DNA from 2 places in the Microbulbifer sp. TYP-18 genome. Region 1 is predicted to be linked to the other one. Evidence: predicted binding sites of a transcription regulator. Region 1 holds the regulator's gene; the other holds the start of a gene.

Evidence for each region. The regulator FNR, encoded in region 1, switches genes on or off when oxygen is low (the NO sensors DNR and NnrR bind a similar motif). The targets are predictions, from matches to a motif close to TTGATNNNNATCAA.
Region 2: ABVT36_RS14300 (OmpW family protein) is a predicted target of FNR. The motif match lies at 3,037-3,050, and genes of this name have one in related genera.

What each region holds. Positions count from the first base shown of each region.
Region 1 is NZ_JBFRBC010000009.1:8,220-19,269, forward strand. It holds gene ABVT36_RS09480 (sulfotransferase) at 1-1,526, shown strand, start outside; gene ABVT36_RS09485 (TonB-dependent receptor) at 1,582-4,539, opposite strand; gene hemN (oxygen-independent coproporphyrinogen III oxidase) at 5,068-6,471, shown strand; gene fnr (fumarate/nitrate reduction transcriptional regulator Fnr) at 6,548-7,300, shown strand; gene ABVT36_RS09500 (STAS/SEC14 domain-containing protein) at 7,350-7,763, opposite strand; gene ABVT36_RS09505 (outer membrane beta-barrel protein) at 8,074-8,571, shown strand; gene glyA (serine hydroxymethyltransferase) at 8,928-10,196, shown strand; gene nrdR (transcriptional regulator NrdR) at 10,317-10,784, shown strand; gene ribD (bifunctional diaminohydroxyphosphoribosylaminopyrimidine deaminase/5-amino-6-(5-phosphoribosylamino)uracil reductase RibD) at 10,781-11,050, shown strand, end outside.
Region 2 is NZ_JBFRBC010000018.1:71,682-82,731, reverse strand. It holds gene oadA (sodium-extruding oxaloacetate decarboxylase subunit alpha) at 1-53, shown strand, start outside; gene ABVT36_RS14315 (sodium ion-translocating decarboxylase subunit beta) at 66-1,379, shown strand; gene djlA (co-chaperone DjlA) at 1,601-2,383, shown strand; gene ABVT36_RS14305 (BolA family protein) at 2,420-2,731, shown strand; gene ABVT36_RS14300 (OmpW family protein) at 3,064-3,888, shown strand; gene ABVT36_RS14295 (CoA-acylating methylmalonate-semialdehyde dehydrogenase) at 3,982-5,478, opposite strand; gene ABVT36_RS14290 (DUF3365 domain-containing protein) at 6,037-6,588, opposite strand; gene ABVT36_RS14285 (cytochrome c3 family protein) at 6,631-7,959, opposite strand; gene ABVT36_RS14280 (FAD-dependent oxidoreductase) at 7,960-9,987, opposite strand; gene ABVT36_RS14275 (hemerythrin domain-containing protein) at 10,186-10,707, opposite strand.

The DNA of each region.
Region 1 (11,050 bases):
TGCATATGCAACAAAAGGAATTGGTCAAAGCGTCCGTTTGCCTCCACCAGCTGGCCAATGAGTTCCCAGCGAAACCAGACTACTGGTTGCGTGTGGCGGAACTGGCACAGTCGATGGGAGATCTTGACAAGGCCATCGGTGCCTATCGCAGTTTTTTGCAGCGGCTACCGGACAGCCCGGACAATATCTACAACTTTGCCCGCTTGCTCAAGGGGGCTGGCCACCTGGAGGAGGCCCTGGAGCAATATCGGAAAGCTCTGAGTAAAAACATCTCACACCCGGAGGAGGTTTATACCAATATCGGCGTGATCTGTTCCGAGCTGCGGCGGGAGCAGGAGGCGCGCCAGAACTTTGGTAAAGCTTTGGACATCAACCCCAACTATATTCCGGCGCTGGTGAATCTCGCCGGGTTATTAGAGGAAGAAGGCGATAGAGAATCCGCAGCGGATTACTATCGGAAAGTCCTGTCCATCGACGGCAACTATAGTCTGGCTCTGTCCCGCCTGGCTTATCTGCACAGGGCGCACAGTGCAGAGGATCCACTCATTCAACAGATTTCTTCTCAATTCGTCAGGCAGGGGATACCCCCGGAGAAGTTGGAAGAACTGAATTTTGCCCTTGGCAAGTTGCTGGATGACTGTGGCAGCTACGACGGGGCATTTTCTTCCTACAAGACCGCCAATGAGCTGGGCATACGGCGTCTTGCGCCCTACAGCCGGGCGGGTCACACGGAGCTGGTTGACCGGTTGATACAGGTGTTTTCGCGGGATTGGTTTTCCCGGGAGCGCCGGAGCCTATCCGATACACCGGTGTTTGTCTGTGGCATGTTCCGCTCCGGTTCGACCCTGGTTGAGCAAATTGTAAGCGGTCATCACCAGGTCACCGGGGGAGGAGAACTGGAGTTTTTCCCCGCTTTGGTTGCGGCCATGGGGGAGCATTATCCACAGGCAATAAAGGACAAGGGTAGTGATTTTTTTCGCCGGACCGGTGGTGACTACCTGAGTTACCTTAAAAGCAGATTTTCATCTGAGGATATTGTCACCGATAAGCGGCCGGATAATTTTCTGCATATTGGCCTGATCAAGAGTATTTTCCCCGGGGCCAGGATAATCTGGACCCGGCGCACCTTTCTCGACAACTGCCTGTCCATTTACTTTCAGCAGTTGGGTGGGGGTATGAATTACTCCGCAGATCTCGACAGTATTGGTCACTATTGCGTTGAACAGCTGCGACTGATGGAGCATTGGAAGGGGTTATTTCCAGACAGTATTATCGAGGTCAGTTACGAGAAGTTGGTGGCCGAGCCGGAGGCGGAGACGCGCAGACTGTTGCGCTTTCTGCAGTTGCCGTGGGATCCCGCCTGCATGAACTTTAGCGAACGAAAAAACTATGTGAAAACTGCGAGTATCTGGCAGGTACGTGAAGGCATCCACCGCGGATCCGTCGGTCGTTATCGGCATTACCAGTCTCACCTGGGGGTGCTGGAGAAATACCTCTCCGACCCATTGCTGGAAAAGCAGCCTTAAAACACGGACTTTAACCCGGCGGCCAGTTCGGCTGCCGGGTTATGGCACTGAAAAATCAGAAGTCCAGCGTCATGCCCAGGAAGGCGTAACGGCCCAGTGCGTCATAGGTGCCTGGGAAGGTGTTGCCGTTACCGAAAATATCGGCTCCGGCGTCTGCGGTGAGAGGCGGCTCCTCGTCCAGCACATTGTTGATTCCGCCGCGCAAGGTCACATTGTCGGTCGCGACCCAGGCCGCCGACAAATCGAAGTAATTCACCGCATCGAAGTTGGCGCCATTGGCCCCCAGGTCGTCAACTGCTCCGATATAGCGCCATCCACCGGTAACATCAACATCCCAGGGCGAGACCCAAGTCGCGCGGACCGTGCTGGCGAATTCAGGAGTTGGTTCGCCGCAGGCACCATTCCAGACACCGACGCAGTCTTGAACCGGTTCACCGATAAACTCCTGCTGATCCCACTTGGTCAGGTAAGTGGCGATCCAGTTGATGTCGATTGCGCCCAGAGAGCCGATGTCAAAGCCGTAGTTGGAGTTGATGTCGATGCCTTCGGTTTCGAAGAAGCCAATATTGACGTCGGTGGCGGTGATGCCGGCGGAGCCAATCCATAGGTTGCCATTGGCGCCACGGTTAATCGCATCACAGAAGAGAGCGTCACCGGTTTCCAGACACTTATTCAGAATGGTTTCGGGGTCGATGCCGGCGATAGCGTCGGTGACCTGGATATTGAAGTAATCGACGCTAAAGGTCAGGCCTTCCACGAAGGACGGCGAGTAGACAAAACCAAACGACAGGGTTTCAGACTCCTCCGGGGCTAAGTCCGGGTTGCCGCCGCCGACTACGTTGTACTGGCCGGCCGAATTGTCAATAGCATCGCCATAGGTGGCCGCTGTGATACCGGAGTTCTGGCACTGTTCCAAAGTGGCAGTAGGGCCTATGAGATTACCGCTAGCGTCGGTGCGCGAGCCGCAGGGGTCCTGGGTTAGATCGAATAATCCGATCGCTTCGGGGCGGAAGAGTTCGCGAATGCTCGCGTGACGTACCGCGGACTGGAAGCTGCCGCGCAACTTCAAGTCCTCGGTAGGTTGCCACTCGACGCCCAGCTTGTAAGTGTCGGTCTGCACGTCGGTGGAGTAGTCGGAATAGCGATAGGCCAGGTCCAGGCCCAGATACTCAATGCCGGGTCGATCGCTCACCAAGGGCACACTCATTTCACCGAACACTTCCTGCACGCTGAGAGAGCCGGATACCGGTAGAACCGGGCCGCCCTGGCCCGCGCCGTCACCGGTCTGAAAACCGTTGTCGGGGGAGAAATTCAGAGAATCGCGGCGGCTTTCCAGGCCCAGGACCACCGCTACACCTGTGTCGGCGGTGGGCAGCTTTACCCCATAGTCGGTGAGGTCGCCGGAAACATAACTGGAGAAGATTTCCTGTTCGGTGGTTCCGCGGGCAAACAGTGGCAGTACCAGATAGTCGATGGCTTCCTGGGTGACGCCGCCCTCCTGGAAGATGTTCCAGGGTACGCAGCTGGGATCCGAGCCGTCCAGCACTGACTGACAGACCGGGTTGCCGTTCTCGTCCCGGCGCACGTCGAGGGCGCGGCGGATGCGGTTGATGGAGAAGTCGTTGAAGTAGGTTTCCTCCAGGCTCACTTCTGAATATTGCCAATAGACATCGTAGGACCAGTTGTTGTTGAGGTCGCCCCGAAGACCGAACACACCGCGAAAAGTGGTGTGGCGCAAGTCGTCCTGACGGGCTCCGCCCTCCACATTGCGGCGGCCGATGTAGATAGCTCCATCAGTGCTGGTGACTGCGCCTGTATCCGGATCCGTATTGGTCACCGTCAGGTCGCTGACGAAATCGTTCTCCGTCAGGCCGTAAACGCCGCAGATGGCGTCAAACTGGGCGTCGGACAGAAAGGGGTTGCCGCAAAAGAGGTCATTGGTGACGAAAAAGGCGCCTGACGGAGCTATCTGCGCCACAGAGCGGTCGTCGGCGTACATGAGCTGCGTATAGATCTCCGCTTGGTCATTCACTTCATAGTGACCGAAGGCGCCCATGGTCCAGCGCTCGTCCGGGCGTTGGAAATAGTTCAGTGGGCCGAAATTGTAGTCACTGGTGGGCGGAACGAAATTGTTCCCGTCAACCGCGTACTCGAATCCTTCGGTGGTGTCGCCCTCGTTCAGGCCAAAATCGGTAAAACGACCCTCGGGTGTGGTAGGGGAACCGCCACAGCTAAAGGCGCCGGGCCTGCCCCCCAGCGCGCAACTGCTGTAGTCGCGGTCGGCCTGCAGCACTGGGTCTATCCTGCGATAGTTGGCATAGGCGGTAACATTGCCGCGGCCATTGTCCAGGTTGGCGCCCATGATTAAGGAGAAGTCGTTGGTTTCGCCGTCGGTCACGCTGCCATCGGCCGCTTCGAAGCCGGCGTTTTCCACCACGCTTTGAATTCCGCTGTTATCGTTGTTGTGCTGGTAGATGCCGGTTTGGGCCTCGAAGCGCACCCCTTCAAAGTCGTCCTGCATGATGAAGTTCACAACCCCAGCGATAGCGTCCGAACCGTAGGTCGCGGAGGCGCCACCAGTCAGAACCTCAACCCGCTCCACCAGAGCTGCAGGGATCTGATTCAGGTCGGCGCCGGACCCGCCTGCCAGCGGAGAGCCGGCTGGCATACGGCGGCCGTCGATCAGTACCAGGGTGCGCTGCGAGCCCAAGCCGCGCAGGGAAACAGTGGCGGTACCAGTGGCGCCGTTGGCTACGCCGGCGGTCTGGGTGGCGGCAACCTGGGGGAGGTCGTTGATCAGGTCTTCGACGCGCACCGTGCCGGTTGCCTTAAATTCATCGGCATCCACGGTAGCTACCGGACTGATGCTGACATCGTTAGCGCGCTGGATGCGCGAGCCGGTAACGACAACCTCTTCTACGGTAGGGTCAGGCGCAGAGTTCTGTGCCGATACACTGGCGGCGGCGACAGCGCCGAGAGCCGCAATAGCAACACTCAGTGGGGTCTTGATCATGGTTTATCCTTAGAAATGCAAGGTATTTATGTGAGATATGTGACGTACTTATATGTTGTACATTTACTTCTTTTAAGGAACTAATCGACTTTAATGTACTAAATAGGCATGGGGAATTTTAAGAATTAATTGTCAGTTCTTTCAGTTGATTGCGTTGATTTAAAAATAGCCGTAACGACTATTTGTTGGCCGACATGGCGGGGGAAATATCCCGCCTTAAATCGTTTAAGCGTTATTTTTTTTTAAAAAAAACCAATTTGTTGTGAAATTTTATTAATTTAACTGGCGCCTGTTTTTTGTGGTTAATATATAGCCAGCCTGTTGGTGAAGCCGGCCTGCGAGAGATTTGGCGAGAAAGTCAATCAAGGGAGGAGAGTCGCCCAAAGGGTTTCGCCCATGGGCCCTATGGCGTAGTCAGAGTCCTGCTACCGAGTCCCGATGACCGATACGGAGATTGATGTGGATCAAGCGGGTGTTGCGGCTGGTCGTTTACTCTCGCCGCGACCATTCGCTGCATGAGGTTGCCCTATGGCCCGAGTTGACGCCTGCCCGCAAGACGGTGCCGGCGCCCTGTCCGTCGAAATGCTCAACCGCTTCGCCGGCCCCTGTCCCCGCTATACCTCTTATCCCACTGCGGACCGGTTTTTGCCCCTGGAGGCCGGCAACTCGCCCGCAGAACCCTGGCGGGCTCTGCGCGGTAGTACCAGTCTGTCGCTCTATGTGCATATCCCCTTTTGCCGCTCCCTGTGCTACTTCTGCGCCTGCAATAAGGTGATTACCCAGCAGTACGGGCTGGTGTCCAGCTACATAGACCGATTGCTGGAAGAGGCGCACTGGTACCGCGACAAGGTGGCGGACCTGCCCGTTATCCAGTTGCATCTGGGCGGTGGAACGCCCACCTTCCTGACCGATGCCGACCTGCGCCGGCTGGTCTCCGGATTGGCGGAAGTGTTCAACCTGCATCCTCCGGGCCAAGTCGAGTACAGTGTTGAGGCGGACCCCCGCACCCTGGATCCGGAGACCCTCGAAACCCTGCGCGAGCTGGGCTTTAACCGCCTGAGTATGGGTGTACAGGATTTCGATCCGCGGGTTCAGCAGGCGATCAACCGGGTCTGTGACGAACGCTCGGTGGCGAACCTGACCCAGGCCGCGCGGGCCTGTGGATTTGGATCCATTTCCTACGACCTGGTCTACGGCCTGCCGCACCAGAGTGCCGACACCATGCGCGCCACAGTGAAAAAAGTGCTGCAGCTGGCCCCAGACCGCATAGCGCTCTATCACTACGCCCATCTGCCCGCTCGGTTCAAAGCCCAGCGACTGATCGATTCCGATGCCATGCCGTCGGCACAGGAAAAGATCACAATGCAACTGGCGGCATTGGAAGAGCTGGGTGCGGCGGGATACCAATTCCTGGGCATGGATCATTTTGCTCTTCCGCACGACGAGTTGGCCCTGGCCGCTCGGGAGGGCAGGCTGAGGCGCAACTTCCAGGGTTATACCCTGATGCCTGCCGATGCGCTGATCGGCCTGGGTGCCTCCGCCATCAGTTATAGCGCCGATGGCTACTGGCAGAATCACCACCGCCTGAAGGACTATGTGGAGCGGATTCGCGCCTGTGGCAGTGCTGCCTACAGAGGCTGGACCCTGAGCGAAGACGACCGGTTGCGCCAGCATCTGGTGATGGAGCTGATGTGCCGCATGCGCCTGGATAAAAGCGATCTGGCAGACCGCGCCGGTGGGCCCTTTGAGAAGAGGTTCGCGGAGGAGCTGCGGCGCCTGCAGCCCATGTTCGACTGCGGCCTGTTGCGCCAGGATGCGGACTCCCTCTACCTGACCGAGGAGGGCCGCTGGTTCGCCCGCAACGCCGCCTCTGCGTTCGACAGCTATCTGCACAGTGAGGCGGATACCGGTCGCTATTCCCGGGTGCTTTGACTGGCATATGGCGACTAAAAAGTGTTCAGCGGTTACAATGGCGCCTGGTGAATGTAATGGCGGCAGGGGCGCGGATATGGCGAGAAATTCGGCGGCGGTGAAGTGCAGTGAATGTACGGTCAGGCGGCTGTGCCTGCCAGCGGGGTTGCCCGAGCCGGACCTGGAGCGATTGGAGGCGCTCACCGGCGCCAGGCTCACGGTAAAGTCGGGGGAGGCCCTGTACCGAGCCGGCGACCCTTTCCACAACCTCTATGCCATCCGCTCCGGCAGTTTCAAGTGCTCGGTGCTGTCGGCGGACGGCGACGTCCAGGTGACCAACTTCGCCCTGCCCGGCGAACTGCTGGGGCTGGATGCCTACAGCACCCGCTGCCACCCGAGCTTTGCCCGGGCCCTGGAAGACAGCAGCGTGTGCGTCTTCCCATTTGCCCAGCTGGAAGTGCTGGCGCAACAGATACCGGCGTTGCAGCAGCAGATCTATGCGCTCTTTTCCGAGGAGCTGCGCCAGGAAAACGAAATTCTGTTACTGCTGGGCAAGCGCTCGGCCAATGTGCGGTTGGCCGCGCTGCTGGTGAATATCTCCAGTCGCTATGCGCGCCGGGGCTATTCCGCCAGCCGCTTCGTGCTGTCCATGCCGCGGACGGATATTGCCAATTACCTGGGCCTAACGGCGGAGACCGTCAGCCGCTTGTTTTCCGCCTTTCAGCGCGATGGGTTGCTGCGGGTATCCGGTCGCGACGTGGAAATTCTCGACATCATCGCCTTGAGCGAGCTGGCCGGTACGCATTTTGTCTGCGATGAGAACGCCGTTGGGCGGGCGGTAAACCTTTAGTAGCTCGTTGAAAAAGCCTTCCCCGGCTTTCCTTTTGTGTGAACAGGCCCTAGCCCGGGTCTGCGCCGGTTTCCGATACAGGTTTTTCCAGCCAGGACACCGCCTGCTCGGGCGAGTCGAATAGCTCTACCTCAGCGGAAACAAACCAGCCGGCCACTGCCGAAGCGGCGCGCAGCCAATGCTGATTGCCGACGATGGCCGCGCGGGAGAACTGATTGCCGTGCTTTAGCCCCAGCTTGAAATCATCCCAGGCCGCGCGCAGTTCCCAGCCCTCCAGTTCTCGGGCGTCGAACAGTGCTTTTACTTTTGGCTCAGTGACCGCGTCCAGGGCGCGGTCGATCATCGGCACGATGATTTCGTAATCCCGGTGGGTCAGTTTGCCGGTGGCTTTTAAATAGAGAAACACACTGTCATTGGTGCGTTGAATTCCAATGGATAAACCGTGCCTGTTGGCTTCTTGCATATCACTTTCTCCACTATCAGATTTCAGAGGTTCCCTGGTTCAGTATCCGCCGCCCCTGGGTCAGCGTTGCCAAGTCTATACCGAACAATTGTCCCGGCCGTGCAGTTGTCCCGCTTGATTTGGATCAGGCGGAAGGGGTTTGGGTTCCGAACGGCTGACATTGAGTTTGGTGATGTCGATGGATTTCGTAGCCCGGCCCGTAGAATCGATTTATGTCGCCCGGGTATTGATGTGAACCCGTGGCTGTTCGGCGCCTGAGAAGCCCGCTACAATCCGCGCAATTTTATCCGACAAAACACAGGAGATTATGATGCGTAATTTTGTAATGGGCGCGGCTGCGCTTGCCCTGAGCCTGACTTCCGCTGCCGCCATGGCGCAACAGGGCGGTGCCTACTGGGGTGTCACTGCGGGCATAATGGATATCGACTTGGGGAATGCTGACAGCCCGTTCAATGTCGGTCTGCGCGGAGGTTTCACTTCCCCGTCCGGTTGGGGGTTTGAAGCCGAGTACACCAACTCCCTGGTCAGCGGTGAAGCAGATCTGTTTCGCGGCCCAGCGGATGTGGATATCCAGACGCTGGCAGGCTACGGCACCTACCGCTCCCACGGCGATATTTATTTCAAGGGTCGCCTGGGTCTCCTGTTCGAAGATGTCAGTATTGGCAGTGCCAGTGACAACGATACGGGTATTTCCCTCGGCGGTGGCGTTGGTTTCAATATCAGCCCCAACACCAATCTGGAGCTGGAATACACCGTAATTGAGCAGGACGTAGGCTTCTGGTCCGGCAGCATGACGCTATCCTTCTGATCCCTGCGGGCGGCGTCCTGCCGCCCATGTCTTCGGCCCACCGGGCGCTGAGCTGATTCCCCCGGAGTGCTGCCTCGAAGAGGGCTGCGCAGCCGGCCCCCAAACCCGCAACGTGTTGGTGTACAATGCGCGCCCTTGCGGGGTGTGGCGACACTACACTGTAGCCACGGCGCCGGAGTTGCGGCCCTGGGCCGCCTCAATGCGCCACCGGCCCCTGTCATACCAGCCACCTGGCGAAATTGCCGGGGTGGGGCAGCGATCAAATAGGTCGCGTAAGGTCTGTTTGAATGCCCGATTAACCGTTGAAATCGTGGAATTTGGCATCCGCCAGCAACCCGCTTTACCGAGGGAATACCATGTTTGATTCGTCCGTGACACTGGCCTCATTCGATCCCGAAATCTGGCAGGCTATCCAGGAAGAAGACCGCCGCCAGGAAGAGCATATCGAGCTGATTGCCTCCGAGAACTACACCAGCCCGTTGGTGATGGAGGCTCAGGGCAGCACCATGACCAACAAGTATGCGGAAGGCTACCCGGGCAAGCGTTATTACGGTGGCTGTGAGTATGTGGACAAGGCCGAAACCCTCGCCATAGAGCGCGCGAAGAAACTGTTTGGTGCCGACTACGCCAATGTGCAGCCCCATTCCGGTTCCCAGGCCAACGCCGCTGTCTACCAGGCGCTGTGCGCGCCCGGGGATACAGTCCTGGGCATGAGCCTTGCCCACGGCGGTCACCTGACCCACGGCGCGCGGGTGAACTTCTCCGGCAAGATCTACAAGGCGGTGCAGTACGGTTTGAATCCGGATACCGGCGAAGTGGATTATGAAGAGGTGGAGCGGCTGGCGCTGGAGCACCGGCCAAAGATGGTGGTGGCGGGCTTTTCCGCCTATAGCCGCGTGATGGACTGGGCCCGTTTCCGCGCCATCGCCGACCGGGTCGGCGCCTATCTGCTGGTGGATATGGCCCATGTGGCGGGTCTGGTGGCAGCGGGTGAATACCCGTCCCCCCTTCCCCATGCGGATGTGGTGACCTCTACCACCCACAAAACACTGCGCGGTCCGCGCGGCGGTATCATCCTGGCGCGCGCCAACGAAGAGATTGAAAAGAAACTCAACAGCGCCGTATTTCCCGGCGGTCAGGGCGGCCCACTGATGCATGTCATCGCCGCCAAGGCGGTCTCCTTCAAAGAGGCGATGGGTACGGAATTCAAGGCCTACCAGAAGGCCGTGGTACAGAATGCCCGCGCCATGGCGGATACCTTTCTCGATCGGGGCATCAACATCGTGTCCGGAGGTACCGACGACCACCTGATGCTGGTGGATCTGATTGGCAAGGAATACACCGGCAAGGATGCGGATGAAGCCCTGGGCAGGGCCAATATCACCGTGAACAAGAACGCGGTACCCAACGACCCCCGCTCGCCGTTCATCACCAGTGGCCTGCGCGTGGGCACACCGGCCATCACCACCCGCGGTTTTGGTGTGGACGAAACCCGTCAGCTCACCCACTGGATCTGTGATGTTTTGGATGCGCTGGAAAAGAAGGATGCAGAGGCGACCATTGCCGAGGTGAAAGAAAAAGTACTGGATATCTGCGCGCAGTTTCCGGTGTATAAAAGCGACTGATCGACATTGAACCGCCGCCCGGTTTGCCGGGTTGCGGTTTGTATCGGCCTGTCCGGGCCGCGGTCCCAGTGCAATGGCTGTGGTAGACTGCGGTCTATTTTGATACAGGGACACAGCTCCATGCACTGCCCTTTCTGCGGCGCAGAGGATACCAAGGTGGTCGATTCCCGGCTGGTCGCGGAGGGCGACCAGGTGCGCCGCCGGCGCGAATGCCTGGGCTGCCGCGAACGCTTCACCACGTTTGAGACCGCAGAGCTGTTGCTGCCGCGGGTCATCAAGCAGAATGGCAAGCGCGAATCCTTTGACGAGAAAAAACTCCGCGCCGGTATCCAGAGGGCGGTGGAAAAGCGCCCGGTCAGCACCGAGCAGGTGGAGACGGCGGTGGCGCATATCAAGCATTCATTGCGGGCCGCCGGCGAGCGCGAGCTGCCCGCCAGGGCCATCGGCCAGCTGGTGATGGAGCAGCTGCGCGAACTGGACCAGGTAGCCTATGTGCGCTTCGCCTCGGTCTATCGCCGTTTCGAGGACGTCAGTGACTTCGGAAGGGAAATCGAGCGCCTGACCCGCAAGCCGTCGGAGATCAGATGACCCCCACAGCGGAGTCCCTTATGGCTCGCGCCGTACAGTTGGCGCAGCGGGGGCTGTACACCACCATGCCCAATCCCCGGGTCGGCTGTGTTATCGCCGATGCTGCCGGTGCGATTCTGGCGGAGGGCTGGCACCGCCGCGCCGGCCTGCCCCACGCCGAGATCGAAGCCCTGGAGGCTGCCGGCGGACGCGCTGCGGGTGCCACTGTCTACGTCACCCTGGAGCCCTGTAGCCATACGGGCAAGACCGGCCCCTGTGCCGAGGCG
Region 2 (11,050 bases), on a different contig from region 1:
TCAAAGAGGGCGATTCGGTGGCGGTGGGTGATGCCCTGCTGTCCATCGCCTGACCGGGGAAGATTGTGGACAACTTGCTAAATCTCTGGCTGTCTTCCGGCGTCGCGCAGATATCGTTTGGGCAGCTCGCTATGATCCTGGTGGGCCTGCTGCTGCTGTTTCTGGCAATCCGCAAGAATTTTGAGCCGCTGTTGCTGGTACCCATAGGGTTCGGCGGCATTCTCGCCAATATACCCGGGGCCAATCTGGCGCTGCCTGCGGCGGAAGCGGCACTGCTGTCCGGCGACAACGGTGTTTTGTTGCAGCTGACACAACTTCTGGGCCCGGAACATCTGGTTTCGCTCCAGGATTTGAAGCAGGCGCTGGCCGATGCTCCGGCGTCGGTGCAGGCACAGGCGGCACAGATTGCCCGGGACGCGGGCTTCAATAACGGCATGCTATACAATTTTTACTCCGTTGCGATTGCCTCGGGGGTAGCGCCGTTGGTGATTTTTATGGGGGTGGGCGCGATGACAGATTTCGGTCCGCTACTGGCCAATCCCCGCACGCTGTTTTTGGGGGCGGCGGCGCAGTTTGGGATTTTTGCCACGGTCCTGGGTGCGGTGGCTATGTCCGCCACGGGCATAGTGGATTTTTCCATCGCGGATGCGGCGGCTATCGGTATTATTGGGGGGGCCGATGGCCCTACGGCAATCTACGTGTCCAGCCTGCTGGCGCCGGACCTGCTCGGTGCCATTGCGGTTGCGGCCTATTCCTATATGGCGCTGGTGCCGCTGATTCAGCCGCCCATAGTGCGCGCGCTGACAACGCCAGCGGAGCGCAAAATCGAAATGGTGCAATTGCGCCATGTGAGCAAGCGGGAAAAGATAACTTTTCCGCTACTGCTGCTGATTCTGGTGGCTCTTTTCCTTCCGGATGCGGCGCCCCTGCTGGGCATGTTCTGTTTTGGGAACCTGATGCGGGAGTGTGGCGTGGTGTCGCGCCTGTCGGATACTGCGCAGAATGCACTGATCAATATCACTACGATTTTTCTCGGCCTATCGGTGGGCTCCAAGCTGGCGGCGGACAAGTTTCTGGACCCGAAGACGCTGGGCATTCTGGCCTTGGGGATAGTGGCTTTTGCGATCGGTACCGCCGCAGGCGTGTTGATGGCCAAGCTTTTGAATCTGGTCAGCAAAAACAAGGTGAATCCACTGATTGGTTCCGCCGGCGTGTCCGCAGTGCCTATGGCGGCGCGGGTGTCCAACAGGTTGGGGCTGGAGGCCAATCCGCAGAATTTCCTCCTGATGCACGCTATGGGGCCCAATGTCGCCGGTGTGATTGGATCAGCAGTCGCTGCGGGGGTGATGATCACCATGGTGCGCGCCATGGGTGGCTGACAGAGTAGAGTGGGCTGGCAGCGGGGGCCTTCTCCCTATGCCGTCGACTGGACAGAACTGAGGTCACCCGGCCTAGCTGCTGCCAGTGTTGGCCCCGTCTGGGACGAAACTGCGACGATTCCATCCGACTGTCTGGCCACCTGCTGGATTGTGGCGGATGCGTGCTATGATAGGCGCCTTTTTGTTCTGTCGGGCGTTCACGCACGCCCATGGGAGAGAGTATGTCCTGGTTGGGTGCGGGCATTGGCGCTGGAATAGGCCTGGTGTTTGGCGGGCCTATCGGCGCGGCCCTGGGTGCCTGGATAGGCGGTTCATTTGGCTCGGGCGTGAAGCGTGTGACCGCTGGTGCCGGGCAGCTGGGCCGGGATGGCGCCCAGACGGTTTTCATCGTTACCCTGTTTTCCATGCTGGCGAAGATGGCCAAGGCGGACGGGCAGGTCTCTACGGCTGAGATCCAGCTGATCGAGCGTTTTATCCAGGATAACCTGCGTTTGAGCGCCGAGGATCGCAAGCAGGCGATCAAGATTTTTGACAACGCCAAAAACGACTCCTTCAGCATCTACGAGTATGCACAGCAGTATCACCAGCTGGTGCGCAATCAGGGTATGCGGGAGATGGTCTACCGCCTGTTGTTTGCGGTGGCCTATGCGGACGGCACCCTGCATGCCAGCGAGGAGGCTATTCTACGCCGTCTTCCATCCTATCTGGGGCTGAGCGAATCCCTGTTTGCCGCCATGCAGGCGGAATTCGACCGGCGCGCCCCGGCGGCGGCCGGCAGTCTGCAGCAACACTACGACGTTCTGGGCTGCAGTCCGGACACCAGCGATCGCGATTTGAAGCTCGCCTACCGGCGCAAAGCGGCTGAATTTCACCCGGACAAGATCGCCGCCAAGGGCCTGCCGGAAGAATTTATGCGCTATGCAGAAGACCAGATGAAGAGTATCACGGTGGCGTATGACACCATCGTGGAGGCGCGCAAGCGCAGTGTCGAAGTCACGTCCTGATCGCCTTCAGGCGGTTGAGACGGGGAGTGTCCTTAAATGAGCCAGGCCGAACAGATAGAAGAGAAGTTGGTTGCCGCTTTTGCACCACAGCACATTGAGGTGCAATGCGAAAGCCATATGCACAATGTTCCGGCGGGGTCGGAGATGCATTTTCGCGTGGTACTGGTGAGCGAGACTTTTGCCGGGGTGCGCAAAGTCAAGCGCCACCAGCTGGTATATGCGGCCTTGGCAGCGGAGATGGAGACTTTTGTCCATGCCCTGGCGCTGCATCTATATAGCCCCGAGGAGTGGGGGGGAGAGGCGCCACTGAGCCCGCAGTGCCTGGGCGGGGAAAAAGGGCAAAAATAAACGCCGTATCCTCCCGCCATCGGACTTGTTTTGCCGCCGGAATTTAGCGCGGCTTTCACCATTAAAAAGCTGTTTTCGCCGGTGTTATCAGGTTGCTGGCGGCTGCTTTAATTTCTTCGTCGGTTTTTTCCCTCTTTGGAAATTCCACTGATTACTCTATCCAAAGATTATTCCGCCATAAAAAGAATTTACACGTCAATTTTACGCTGATCTTCCAATTTACAGCTTTATTTTTGGGTGTTTTTTCTACAGCCGTTTTTTTTCCTGTCTAGACTGAAGGTTGATTGGGTTAATTGCTGTTCAATTTGCCGAATATCAATGGAGTTTTTTCTATGAAAATGACGCGCATTCTAACACCCCTGGCACTGGCTGTATCCGCTACGCTCGGAACACAGCAGGTGCTGGCGGGACCTTCCGGCTATGAGCCAGTCGGTCCGCCGAAGCTGTACCATGCCGGTACTGCGGTGGTCCGCTTGGGTGGTAGCTATGTGGATCCAGACAACACCAACGCAAGCCTGAGAAATCCGGATATTTTTCCGGAGTTCGTTGTGGATGGCCGGCGCGGGTTTGACTTCGACTTGGACTCCGAGTGGTCCTGGCAGTTCAGCGCTATGTTCATGCCATTTGACCACTTTAGCGTCGAGTATATGTATGTTGGTGAATCCAGCCATGATACCGACATTCGAGTGGACAATTTTGTAAACGACGGCTTCCGCCGCAATTTCCGCTTGAATGATTTGGATCGCACCACCAACGTGTTGACGGTGAACTGGTTCCCGGTATGTCCGGAGTCCTGGGTTCAACCCTATGTGGGTATCGGAACCCATTACACGGACTTCGACAGTGTCCGGGTCAGAGAGCCTGTCAACGAAGCGCTGGCTGTTGTGGGCGACGCTGTCGGCCCCGCACGCTTGAGTGTGGGCAGCAGCTGGGGCTGGGTCGGCCAGGTAGGGATTGACATCCTATTTGGGCGCGACAGCAACTGGCTGGTGAATGCGTCCGCAATATACCTCGATATGGATCTGACGGCGGATCTGGACTATGCGGTCCGCGGTTTGACCAACGATGACGAGGAGCGTCTGTTTTACAACTCGGTAAGGACCAAGTTTGATCCGGACCCCTGGTTGTGGAACATAGGCATCGGCTATAAGTTTTAACGCTTAGCCACCGATGAAAAAAGGCGCTGTGGCGCCTTTTTTCATGTTTGGTGGTTGTTGCCATAGGAGAAGAAAGCGGGGCTATGCCCCGCTTTAACTGTGGCTGGGAAAGGAAAATTGTGCACTCTCCCTTACACCACCGGCGGGCCAGCGCTGGGTGATGGTTTTGCGCAGGGTATAGAAACGTACCGAGTCGGGACCATAGGCGTGCAGATCACCGAAGCGGGAGTGTTTCCAGCCACCGAAGCTCTGGTAGGCCACGGGCACCGGTAGTGGCACATTGATGCCTACCATGCCTATCTTGATATTGTCGCTGAAGTAACGTGCCGCCTCGCCGTCACGGGTGTAGATACAGGTCCCATTGCCGTATTGATGGCGATCTATAATATCCATGGCTTCCTGCAGGGAGTCAACGCGCATCACGCACAGCACCGGTCCGAAGATTTCATCCCTGTGCACAACCATTCCCTCGCGGACGCGATCAAACAGGTTGGCACCCAAGAAATTGCCGTTGCCAAAGCCGGGCACCTGCACGCCGCGGCCGTCAACCGCCAGCTCAGCACCCTCTTCGACACCTTGGGCAATATAGGATTCCACTTTTTCCTTGAGGGCGCGACTCACCAATGGACCCATGTCATTGCGGTTGTCCATGCCGTCGCCGATCTTTAGCCGGGTTATCTCCTCGGATAGCTTTGCAACCACTATGTCCGCCGTGGTGTCACCCACGACAACGGCAACGGATATGGCCATACAGCGTTCGCCACAGGAGCCGTAAGCGGCACCCATCAGTGAGCTGACCGCATTGTCCAGGTCGGCGTCGGGCATAATCACCGCGTGATTCTTGGCACCTCCGAACGCCTGTACCCGTTTGCCATTGGCGGTGCCGGTGGTATAGACGTGCTCGGCGACCGGTGTGGAGCCGACGAAACTCACCGCCTGAACCCTCTCATCAGTCAATAGCGTATCCACGGCCTCTTTGTCGCCGTTGACAACATTGAGCACTCCGGGGGGGATGCCGGCTTCCAGTCCCAGTTCAGCGATAAACAGGGCGGCACTGGGGTCCCTCTCCGAGGGTTTCAGTACAAAGGTGTTGCCGCAGGCGATCGCCATGGGCCACATCCACAGCGGCACCATGGCAGGAAAATTGAATGGGGTGATGCCGGCGCAGACCCCTAATGGCTGGAACTCGCTCCAGGCGTCGATACCCGGCGCCACATCCCTGCTGTGTTCACCTTTGAGCAGCTCGGGTACGCCGCAGGCATATTCCACATTCTCTATGCCCCGCTGCAATTCACCCATGGCATCGTTCAAAACCTTCCCGTGTTCCCGCGTCAGCAGAGCGCAGATCTTGTCCGCATTCCGTTCCAGCAGATCCTTGAGCCGGAACATAATCCGCGCGCGCTTTACGGGCGGTACTTGGCGCCAGGAGGGATAGCTGGCCTGGGCGGTGGCAATGGCCTGCTCGACGGTGGCCCTACTGGCCAGGGCGACATTCGCCAGCTCCTCATTGGTGGAGGGATTGAAAATAGGCTGCTGGCGTGGGTCCGGGGCCATCCTTTTGCCGTTGATTAGGTGCTCTATAACCGTCATGTATGTTCTCCTCTTCCCATGGCGTTATTTTTTGCGTGCCCCCAGGGTATCGGCTCGCGATCCCAGAAAACCCGTTGGCCGGTGCCTTTTACCCGATAGCACCAACTGCGGCTCTTGCGGGCTTTTTCAGTAACCTGCCCGTCTGGCAATGGCTTGCAGGTTGCAGGTTTCGCTCCGGTTCCTGCGGGTCCAGAGCCAAGGGGAATATTGTGTAACCTTTCCTCCTGCCTGAAAAACCAACAGCCGGGTGGGCCAGTGTGCACTACCTGCTAGGGATTGCAATTGCCCTGAATTTCCTCGCTGATCACTTTGTGTCTGTGGAAGGTGGGTTTGATGGTCTGGCCGCCATTGGAGGATGGGTTTTGATCGGCGTGGCTGGTCTGTCGACTGACACCCGGGTGGATAATTTCCGGTGTCCCTTGTCCGGGCCTTCGGCTGGCCCGGGGTCGGTATGGCGGCGAATATGAAGCTATTATCCGGCAACTTAGTGAGTTGCCGGGTTAGGGCCTGTTCACACTAGCTGAGTTTGCTCAGTTAGTGCGGACAGGCCCTAGTTATTCAGAGAGGTATACGGATTACCACGCCCCCCATAGTCTCTCCCAATTCGAAATCCTTGCGCGGACTGTCCACATGGTCGTTGTGGCAGCTGACACAAGCGGGGGATACGGCCACATCCGGATAGACAGCGGTGAAATATTCAGTATCCCCCAGTTTCTCGGTGCCGTAGAAATTTTTACCGGGATTGTCAATGATGAATTGCAGTCCCTCTTTCTCCATGTCTGTGCGGGGTTTGTTCTGCTTGTTGATCGCCCACAGGGAGAGCAGGGCATAGTTAAACCCGGCTTTCTGTTCCGCCACCCGCTCAGACCCCATACGCATCATTTGGGCCGGTAGGGGCAGTGCCTTTTTGTCTTGCCAATGCTCGTCCGCATCGATGACTTTTTCGTCGTTCTGTAGGCGGTTGACCACATTTTTCGTATAGCTGGTCCGGTCGGCCTCGATCACGGCAAAAATCGCATCGGACATTCTCTGTGGGGTGACTCCGCTTGTTTCAGAGCAGGCTGTGAGCAGTGATACCGCCGCGACAATGATGTAGACAAAGGTGCGCATGGTTTTCCCCTCCTAATGGGACATTGCTGGATTCATCTGGCTCTAATTGGACCGGATCCGCGCGATGCGATCGCGAATAAGTTGAAAGGTGTCGTGGCTTGCGGGTGGCATAGTGCTGAAATTACCGCGCACCAGGGGTTTGCTGGCCAGGGCCGACACCGCAAATTCAATTTCGTGGCAGCTCAGGCACACCGGCAGCATCTTTTCGTTGGGTCGCAGGTTGTGATTCTGGTTGTGGTTGACTGTCACCCTTTCCTTATGGGTTTCCCGCGGCAGATGGCAGTTGGCGCAGCTGACCCCATCGGGACTGTTATCCCTCCACTGGCGGAAATGGGCCGACTGGCGATAGGCGAGGCTGTGTTCATCGTCGTGACAGCCGAGACAGGCCTCTACAGCCGCATAGCGCGTATCTGTTTTATGGGGCCCGTGGCAACTGACGCAACTCAGCTCCCCAGGGGCGTCGGCCTTCATGGGCAGTGTGGCTTTGGCAGGGGAGATGTTGCCGGTATTGAGGGAAAAATCCCCGGGGAGGCTGGCCGACAACCGCATGCCGTGCTTGCCGGCGGTGAACGCCTGCTCTTGCTGCGAGTGGCACTGACCGCATTGAGACAGGATTTCCGCAGTGTTGAACTGGACCTTTCCCTCCTGGTGACAGTCGCTGCAATTGACAGCGGCCAGGGCGTGCGAACTATCCGACCAGGCGGCGATGATATTCGCCGTGTCCGCCTGTGTATGCAGGTCCGCATCCGAACCGGTCAGTGGTGTTTTATCCGGGTTTTCCTCGCGCCACTTGGCCAGGCTGTTACGCACCGGCAGATGGTTGACCGGTGCCGGAAGGCTGGGGTGCAGCTGCCGGGTAAGGAAATCTTCGTAGAGATAGCGGTTGTCGTGATAGTTGTGGCAGCCGGCGCTGGCACAGGTAGCAAAATCCAGGTCCCGATGGCTGGGCCTGTCGCTGGCGATATCCCGGTGGCAATGGAAACAGAAGTCGCCCGCGAGGGTGACACCCATGGCCCCAGTGATTTCCGGCTTGTGTTCGGTATGACAGGTGACACAGCGGCGGGCATCCAGTTTTGCCAACAGAGGGGCATTGCGCGGGTCGAGGAATTTCTTGCCGGGGTGGCTGTCGTTGGCCGTGGTCAGCTCGTTGGCGTGACAGTTCAGACAGGCCTGCTGCATGAAATCCTGGCCGGCAAAGCCATCTCCATGACAGCTGGTACAAGCCAGTTCAATCTGGTGGTGCCCGTGGCTGGTGGCACCGCCGAGAAAGAAAGTTTTGTCCGAAGCTTCGAGGTTGTAGGCGATAACGGCGCCAATCAGCAGAGTTATCAGTACACCGTAATGCCAGAATTTGAACTGCAACTTTTTCATTTAGAAGTAGTACACCGCCAGTATGTGGTAGAACAGCAACACGGGCAGTGCCCAGAGTAATGCGTAGTGCACACGCGACCACCACTTGCGGTGTTCACGCAGTTTCATATCGGTCCAGTGGTGGTTTCGCGCCATAAACACACCCACCAGTGAGCCGGTAGTGGTTGCGGCGAGAAACACCAGCATCAGGGCGAGGTTAAGGTTTTCCCCCAGGCGGAAGCCTGTGTGAACAACCAGCACCAGCAGCGCCAGCAGACCGATGAGGCTGTGTACATAACGCCAGTGATCCATGTGTCCGGTTTTTAGCCGCTGCCAGCGTTTGCGCAGGCTGAGGCTTGCTGTCAGCAGACAGAGGGAGAGCAGCGTATAGCCACTGACCTGCTTCCAGAAATTGTCATACCAGAGTTTGTTCCAGTACCAGTGGGACTGGACGCTTTCGGTCACGGGTGTGGCTGGCAGCAGAAGCGCGATCACTATCAGTGCCAGTGACAGTATTGAAGTAAACAGAATCCCCCGCGCGTGCCGCATCACCAGATTTGGAGCCGGAACATCCAGCAGCTCGGCGATCAATGGCCGGCAACTGCCGCACACGGACCCGGCATCAGTGGCCAGCTGGAGTTCCTGCAGAGTGCGCTTGCCGGCGGAAATGGCTGCGCACAATTCGCCTTTGGTCACGCCGTTGCACTGGCACACCAGGTAGCTTTCCGGTTGCTCTTTAAGGCTTGCGGGATCTCCCCGCTGCCACAGGTTGCCGCTCTGTTCGAACCTGGCCAGAGCGCGGGATGAAATTCTGTCCGCGGCGGCGATGGACTGCCGCACCCGGTTGATCTCCGGCCAGGCGCCAATGCTGGTGACAGCGATAAGCAGGCCCCGCCGGACCACCAGTTCCCGGAAAAGGCCTTTGAATCGGTTGCGGTAGACGTACCGCCGGGTTTCCGCGTCGGTGACAGCGGTATCATCGCCGAGGATACTGCAGGGAATATGGGAGATCTTCAGTTCCATATCGGTCTGGCAACCGACATAGTGCGACTCTTGGCTGTCTTTCTCGCTGCCCCCGTCGGGGGTGCAGATATGCCGGCTGCAGATTTCCGCCTGCTGATAGCCGGGCTTGACCAGTTGATAGACCTTGCGCTCGAATTCCGCACATTCACCGATGGCGTAAATATCCGGGTCACTGGTCTGCATGCGCGGCGATACCAGTATGCCGCGGTCGGTGTTCAGGCCACAGGTTTCGGCCAGTGCGGTTTCCGGTTCGACGCCGGTGCAGAGTACCACGGCATCGGCATCGAGCCGGTGGCCATCGGAAAATTCCACCTGTTTTACCCGGTCCGAGCCGTGAAATCCCACTATCTCTACCTCGGGGAGCAGCTCTATGCGCAGGGTTTCCAGGGCATCGGTAAGGTAAGACTCCGCTTCATCGCTGAGGCGGCCACCAAGCAGACCGGCGCGAACATGCAATACCACACGATTGTTGCGGGTCTTGAGGGCGGCGGCTGCCTCAAGACCCAGAGCCCCGGAACCCACCACACAAATGCAGCGGCTGGTCTGCCGCAGTTCCAACAGGGAGCGGGCATCGCTGAGGCTGCGAAACGGCATTATCCGGTTTAACTGAATGCCGGGGATTGGGGGGATAGAAGGTACTGAGCCGGTAGCGAGTATGAGTTTGGTGTAGGGCTGGGTATTGCCCTGCTGATCGACTATCTGGCGGGAGGTCCGGTCGATGCGGACCACGCGGCGGTTTCTGAATTCCGCCAGGCGCGGATGGGGTTCGGTGCCCACCGGGTTGTCCAGTTCCTGGGGAGACAGGTCCTGGTAAAGGTACTGCGACAAGCGTACACGATTGTAGGGGGCTTCATCTTCAGCACCTATCACAATCACCTGGGCTTCACTGCTGTACTGAAGCAGCTTTTGTGCGCAGCGCACGCCTACAGGGCCTGTCCCAACCACAACGTAGATGGGGTAGGCCGGATCTTTTTCGACACTGTGCCGTCCGGCTCCCTGCCGGGATTCGGTTACGGGCCCCGCCACGTCTCAACCCCAGTGGAATTGTTACGCTGCGCCCTGGCTGGCGACAAAAAGTAAGTGAACCACATCAGCATTTTTATTCTTAAAATTTTTATTTTTGTGGATTCTAACGCCTAACGATAATCGAGAAAAGAGAAAAACCTCCGCTTGAGGGGATAGAATTAATACGACTGGCGAACGGCGCCGTGGCGCCGACGCGAGTCAGGAAGGTTGGTAGAGGGTATAGAGTTCCTTCTCTTCCAGAGTGACCCGGCGCACCAGGGCCTCGCCGATCTTGTCGTAATCCAGTTTGAAGTCCCGGATCATTTCCTGCGAAAAGGCTTCGTGGTTGTAGCGCTTGCAGAACTGCACCACCGCATTGGCGATGTCGTTCATATCAGTACGAAAGTCCTTAACGATCTGCAGCGTGTGTATATCCCCTGCCAGGGCCTGCTCCAGGTAGACGTAAAAGCGGACATTTTCCTTGATCAGGTGTGCCTGGAAACTGGATTTAAAGGCGGTCAGCAGTTGGGACAGGTGGCGGAAATCCCTTTTCTCGTAGCCCTCTGACCAAATGCGTTGAAAAGCATCCACCAGGTCATGGTGGTCTCTTTTAAGGTCGGTGATCAAGCTGGGGTCGTAGCTGATGGTGCGACCGGTCGACCCAGAAGAGGTGTCACGGGAATCGCGGTCACGTCGGGAGTCATCGTCGTGGCGCGACTTGTTGGAGAAAATACGGAACATGAATGTGGACTCTTACTTTGTTGTTCTCGGGCTATGGTGATGCTCGAATCGGGGGCTTTGATTCCCGGGGGCAATTTTGCCGTCATCGTTCATGGGTTACACGACAAAATTACATGCAAACGCCAATTCTGTGCCATTGTTGAGACATTTTTCACACTGTGCGGGTTTCTGAGGCGACAGTTGCCAAAAAATGCGTAGGAGAAGACCTACCAGGCGTGTCGGGGCCCGGCGGCAAAAAGACAGCAAAGGCTTTCCTGTCCTTGGCGGGATAGATTGGTGCTCGTTTTTGGGGTACCAGGCTGTGTATCTAAATTGTACGATTAGCTCGCAATTTAAGCGATTC